One region of the Micromonospora sp. WMMD1076 genome, then DNA from elsewhere that is predicted to be linked to it. Evidence: riboswitches for the same ligand, from Rfam matches in the RefSeq annotation. Region 1 holds a riboswitch; the other holds the start of a gene.
What was found. Region 1 has a riboswitch for thiamine pyrophosphate ahead of thiE (thiamine phosphate synthase). Riboswitches for the same ligand answer to the same signal wherever they lie in the genome.

Region 1 (3,200 bases):
CGTACCCGTTCGACCTGGAACTCTGGTACGGCGACCGGGTCGCGGTGCTGGGCGCGAACGGCACCGGCAAGTCGCACTTCCTGCGCCTGCTGGCGCGGGGCGGCACCGACCCGGAGCCGGCCAACACGCCTGTCGACGGCGCGGCCGCGCTCGCGCCTGTCGCGCACGGCGGTGTGGCCCGGCTCGGCGCGCGGGTCCGGCCCGGGCACTTCTCGCAGACCCACGACCGGCCGGAGCTGATGACCAAGACGCTCGTCGAGGTGCTGTGGCGCGGCGACGACCACCGGGCCGGCATGGACCGGCACGCCGCGATGGCGGCGCTGTCCCGGTACGAGCTGGCAGGTCAGGGCGACCAGCGGTTCGGCACGCTCTCCGGCGGGCAGCAGGCGCGGTTCCTGGTGCTGCTGCTGGAGCTGTCCGGCGCGACGCTGCTGCTGCTCGACGAGCCCACCGACAACCTCGACCTGGCCTCGGCCGAGGCGCTGGAGGCCGGGCTGACCGCGTTCGAGGGGACTGTGGTCGCGGTGACGCACGACAGGTGGTTCACCCGTACCTTCGACCGGTTCGTGCTGTTCCGCGGCGACGGCGACGTGGTGGAGACGCCGGAGCCGGTCTGGGACGTGGGGTGATCGACCGGGACCTGGGCCTCTACTACCGGGGCGCGCCGGACCTGGCCGGGCTGGGCGCGGTGGGGCGTACCCCTGAGGAACTGGCGGCGACGATCGGTGACGCCCGGATGCTGGCCGCCGAGGTGCTGCCGCTCCCCGGATGACACCCGGGCAGCGGGCATAGGGTGGATCTCGTGAGTGAGATGACCTATCGCCGGCTGGGCGACTCCGGGCTCGTGGTGTCAGTTGTCGGCGTCGGCTGCAACAACTTCGGCCGCAAACTCGACAGCGACGGCACGCGGGCGGTGGTGGACGCCGCGCTCGACGCCGGGATCAACTTCTTCGACACCGCCGACATCTACGGCGAGCCGCAGGGCGCCTCCGAGGAACTGCTCGGCCAGGCGCTCAAGGGCCGCCGCGACGACGTGGTGGTGGCCACCAAGTTCGGCATGGACATGAACGGCGCGAACGGGCCGGACCACGGCGCCCGGGGTGCCCGCCGCTACATCGCCCGCGCGGTCGAGGCGTCGCTGCGCCGGCTCGGCACCGACCACATCGACCTGTACCAGATGCACGAGCCGGACCCGGGCACCCCGATCGACGAGACGCTCGCCGCGCTGGACGACCTGGTGACCGCCGGGAAGGTGCGCTACCTGGGCAACTCCAACTTCGCCGGCTGGCAGATCGCCGACGCCGACTGGACCGCGTCGTCGCAGGGGCGTACCCGGTTCATCTCCGCGCAGAACCACTACTCGCTGGTGGAGCGCGGGGTGGAGGACGAGGTGATCCCCGCCTGTGAGCGGTTCGGCCTCGGCATGCTGCCGTTCTTCCCGCTCGCCAACGGGCTGCTCACCGGCAAGTACAGGCGCGGCGAGGCGCCCCCGGCGGACAGCCGCCTGGCCGGTGGCGGCCGGTACGCCGAGCGGCTGGCCGCCGCGCGCTGGGACGTCATCGAGGCGATCGAGGCGTACGCGGCCGAGCGCGGCATCAGCATGCTCCAGGTGGCCATCGGCGGCCTGGCGGCCCGTCCCGCCGTGACGTCCGTGATCGCCGGTGCCACGACTCCCGCCCAGGTGAGCTCAAACGCCGAAGCCGGCACCTGGCACCCCACAGAAGAGGACCTCGACGCCCTGGACGCCGTCCTCTAACCCTCACCCTTTGTGCGTTTGGGTGGGACGAAGGTTACGAGGGGGTTCCGTACGGGCGGTAGGCGTCGTACGGTAGGCCGCAAGTGACCCACGGGAGCCCGGTGCGGACCGGGCTGAGAGGGGGGCTGGGAGCCCCCGACCGTCGAACCTGATCCGGGTAATGCCGGCGCAGGGAGGAGCGTTGCCGTGCTGTCCCTGGGACGACTGCATCTCATCACCGACACCCGGCCGGGGCGTGACCCGCTCGCCGTGCTGCGTGCCGCCCTGCCAGTGGCAGGCGCCGAACTCGTCGTGCAGGTGCGTGTGGAGGACGACGCCACCGACCGGGAGGCATACGAGCTGGCGTGCCGGGTGACCGAGGCGTGCCGGCCGTACGGGGCGCTGTGCCTGGTCAACGACCGGCTGCACGTGGCGCTCGCGGTGGACGCCGCCGGTGGCCACGTCGGCGCGGACGACCTGCCGGTCGCAGCCGCGCGCCGCGTGCTCGGCCCGGACGCGGTGCTCGGCGCGACCGCCCGCGAGCCGGTGGGTGCCCGCGCGGCCGTGGATGCTGGCGCGAGCTACCTGGGCGTGGGCCCGTGCCACGTCACCACCACCAAGTCCGGCCTGCCGGACCCGATCGGCCCCGGAGGGGTACGCGCGGTCGCCGAGGCGGTGACCGTGCCGGTGATCGCGATCGGCGGGGTGACCGCCGCGAGCGTGCCGGAGTTGCGGGCGGCCGGGGCGTACGGGGTGGCGGTGGTCGGCGCGCTCAGCCTGGCCGCCGATCCGGCGCACGCCACGGCCGAGCTGATGCGGGCCCTGACGTGTTAAAAGGGGGCCCTTCCTCTACCGGAGGCGTTAACAAGGGGCCCTTCCTTACCGACGTGGCGGTGGTGGGGGGCGGGCCGATCGGGTGGGCGATCGCGTGGCGGTGCGCGCAGCGCGGGCTGCGCGTGGTGGTGCACGACGACCGGCCCGGGTCGGGCGCGTCGTCGGTGGCCGCCGGGATGCTCTCGCCGGTCGCCGAGGCGTACTTCGGTGAGCACGAGCTGACCGCGCTTCTCGTCGAGTCCGCCGCCCGCTGGCCCGGTTTCGCGGCCGAGCTGACCGGGGCGAGCGGCGTTGACCTCGGCTATCGCAGCGAGGGCACGCTCGTCGTCGGGCTCACCGCCGACGACCTGGCCGAGGCGGGGCGGCTGTGGTCGTACCAACGGGGTCTGGGACTGCCGATCACGCCGCTGCGCCCCTCGGAGCTGCGCGACCGCGAACCGGCGCTGGCGCCGCGCGTGCGCGGCGGCGCTGTCGCGCCCGGCGACCACCAGGTCGACCCGCGGCGGCTGGTCGCCGCGTTGCGCACTGCCGCGGAACGCGCCGGCGTGGAGCTGCGCCCGGCCCGCGTCGGCGCGCTGTCCGAGGTGGACGCGCGGGTCACAGTGGTCGCGGCCGGCTGCGGCGCGGCGGC
Region 2 (3,200 bases), 640 kb from region 1:
CTCGTCGCGGACCGTGGCGGTGACGAACTGGTGCTCCGGGTCCTGGAAGACCGAGCCGATGCGGCGTACCAGCGCGGGTGCCCGCCAGCGGTGCGGGGGAGTACGCGCGTCCCGCCCGGCGAGTTCCGCCGACGCGGTGACGGTGCCCGTGCCGGGTTTCAGCAGGCCGCCCAGGAGCAGCGCCAGTGTGGACTTCCCGGCCCCGTTGGGGCCGAGGACGGCGAGCGCCTCGCCGGCGCGTACCCGAAGATCGGTGGGGTCGAGCCGCGGCGGCAGGCCGAGCCGCTCCGCGGTGAGCAGCACGTCGCCGGGCGGCGTGCTGGCGTGGCGGGGTGGCGCGACGTGGCCGGGTACCCAGACCCCGGCGGCGGCCAGCGCGTCGCCGTGCGCGGCGAAGACCTCGTCGGGCGGCCCGTCGGCGCGCACCCCGCCGCCGGGTTCCAGCACCACGACGCGGTCGACCAGTGGCAGCGCCTCGATGACCCGGTGCTCGACCAGGACCATCGTGGCGTCCCTGTTGAGCGCGTTCGCGACGGCCCGGCGGATCAGGGTGGCACCGGCCGGGTCGAGGTTGGCTGTGGGCTCGTCGAGCAGGAGCAGCCCGGGGCGCAGCGCGAGCGTGCCGGCCAGCGCCAGCCGCTGCTGCTCGCCGCCGCTGAGCGCGGCGGTGGGGCGGTCCCTGTCGTACGGGAAGCCGACCCGGTGCAGCGCCTCGTCGACGCGGGGCCAGATCTCCCCGGCGGGTACGCCACGGTTCTCCAGCCCGAACGCCACGTCGTCGCCGGAGCGGGCCATGACGAGCTGGGTCTCCGGGTCCTGGAAGACGATGCCGACGCGCTCGCGGGCCTTGCGCGGGTCCAGCCCGTCGATCTCGACGGTGCCCTCCTGCTCGCCGGAGTCCTCCGGCAGCAGCCCGGCCAGCGCGGCCAGCAGCGTGCTCTTACCGGCACCGGAGGGCCCGAGCAGCAGCACCCGCTCGCCGCTCTCCACGCGCAGATCCACCCCGCGCAGAGCCCAGCGTTTCCGTCCGCCGTGCCGCCACCCGAACCCCCGCAGCACCACCCCGCTCACCGCCCGCCCACCCCCTCTCCTGGCCCAGCCTGCGTGATCAAGGAGTTCGCGTCCGGAGAACCGTGCCCGGCGGACGCAAACTCCTTGATCACCGGGCGGGGTGGGGTGAGGCCTCAGACCAGGGCTCGGTCGCGGCCGGCGGGGAAGCGGTCCAGGACGCCGGTGTTCGCCAGCGCGCGAGTGAGGACGTGCGCGCCCAGACCGGCGACGATCGTGGCGCTGACGATCGTGATCAGCGCATACGGGAGGCGGTAGGAGGCGAAGTCGAACGCCTTGTTCCAGTAGACGAAGTCGAAGATCGCCGCGCCGAGGCCGGTCAGCGCGCCGGCCAGCACCGCCACCGGCAGGCGGAACGAGCGGTACCGGAACGCGGCGAAGGCCAGCTCGGCGCCGATGCCCTGCATCAGGCCCTGCAGGATCACGATGCTCGCCCACTGGCTGCCCAGCAGGGCGGAGATGATCGCGGCCACCGTCTCGCAGTACAGCGCGGCGCCCGGCTTGCGGATGATCAGGCCGGCGAGCACTGCCGGGATCAGCCACACGCCGTAGAGCACGGCCTGTGCCGGCGGGAAGAACGCGAACGCCGCGTCGGTGGCGCTCCAGAGCAGGCCCCAGGCCCAGAAGACGACGCCGAAGGCGACGGCGATGACCGAGGCGACGACGATGTCGACGGTACGCCAGCGGTTGCTGTCGGTGTGGTTCACGGTTGGCTCCCAGTTCGTCGAGGTGAACCAGGAGAAGACGCACGCCGCGCCCGGTGGTCACCGGACGTCGACGCGGCTGGAGGTCGACCGAACTCCCTGCGCTGGCATTACCCAGATCAGGTTCGAGGGTCTGCGGGCACCGGCCCGCACTCTCAGCGCTGTGCGCTCCCCTGTCGGATGTGAAGTTGTCTCGTCGCAGACGCTAGCACCGACCACGGCCCCCGGCCCAGCGGGGCGAGTGTCGGTATGGTGGCGATCATGCTGGTGGATGCGCGGGGACTGACGTTCGAGGTACGCGCCGGCGGCCCCGAGGACGGTGACCCGGTCCTGCTGCTGCACGGCTTCCCGCAGCACTCCGGTGAGTGGGACGCGGTCACGCCCGCGCTGCACGCCGCCGGGCTGCGCACGTACGCGCTCGACCAGCGCGGCTACTCGCCCGGGGCGCGCCCGGCGGACGTCGGGGCGTACCGGATTCCGGAGCTGGTGGCCGACGCGGCTGCGGTGCTGGACGCGCTCGGGGTGACAGGCGCGCACGTGGTCGGCCACGACTGGGGCGCGATCGTGGCGTGGGGCCTGGCGGCGGCGCACCCGGAGCGGGTCCGGACGCTCACCGCGGTGTCGGTGCCGCACCCGGCCGCGATGGGGCACGCGCTCGCCACCGACCCGCGGCAGAAGGTCAAGTCCGCCTACATCGCGTTGTTCCGCAAGCCCGGTGCGGCGGAGAAGGTGCTGCTGGCGTGGAACGGCGCCACGCTGCGCAAGCTGCTGAGCGGCGTCGGCGACGCCGGCACTGTCGCCCGGTACGCCGAGCCGATGCGCGAGCCGGGCGCGTTGACGGCGGCGCTGAACTGGTACCGCGCGATGACCGGGACGGACATGAAGGCGGTCGCCCCGGCCGGGGTGCCCACCACGTTCGTCTGGAGCGACAAGGACGTGGCGATCGGCCGGACGGCCGCGCAGGCGTGCGCCGCGCACGTCACCGGTGACTACCGGTTCGTGGTGCTGCCCGGGGTCAGCCACTGGATCCCGGACGAGGCGCCCGGCCCGCTGGCCGAGGCGATCCTCGCCCGGTGCGCAGGAACGGAGGAGGCATGACGGTGAGCGCCGAGGCGTACCTGGCGGTGGTGACCGAGACGATCGGCCGGGTCGCCGCCGAGCAGCGGCGCAACGTGGCCGACGCGGCCGACCTGATCGCGGCGGCGCTGCGCGCCGACGGCGTGGTGCACGCGTTCGGCACCGGGCACTCCGAGGCGCTGGCCATGGAGATCGCCGGGCGGGCCGGCGGGCTGGTGCCCACCAACCGGATCGCGTTGCGTGACCTGGTGCTGGTCGGCGGCGACCCGGCCGACGTGCTCGGCCCGAAGCTGGAACGCGACCCGGCGGTGGCGCACCGCCTCTACGAGCTGGCGCCGATCCGGCCGCAGG

Region 2: it holds a riboswitch for thiamine pyrophosphate, as region 1 does, so the genes downstream of both, O7622_RS26690 (ECF transporter S component) here and thiE (thiamine phosphate synthase) in region 1, are expected to answer to the same signal.

Annotation. Positions count from the first base shown of each region.
Region 1 is NZ_CP120862.1:118,162-121,361, reverse strand. It holds gene O7622_RS00580 (ATP-binding cassette domain-containing protein) at 1-629, shown strand, start outside; gene O7622_RS00575 (hypothetical protein) at 626-772, shown strand; gene O7622_RS00570 (aldo/keto reductase) at 794-1,756, shown strand; TPP riboswitch at 1,837-1,948, shown strand; gene thiE (thiamine phosphate synthase) at 1,943-2,569, shown strand; gene thiO (glycine oxidase ThiO) at 2,563-3,200, shown strand, end outside.
Region 2 is NZ_CP120862.1:5,921,780-5,924,979, reverse strand. It holds gene O7622_RS26695 (ABC transporter ATP-binding protein) at 1-1,071, opposite strand, end outside; gene O7622_RS26690 (ECF transporter S component) at 1,185-1,775, opposite strand; TPP riboswitch at 1,851-1,957, opposite strand; gene O7622_RS26685 (alpha/beta hydrolase) at 2,034-2,870, shown strand; gene O7622_RS26680 (SIS domain-containing protein) at 2,867-3,200, shown strand, end outside.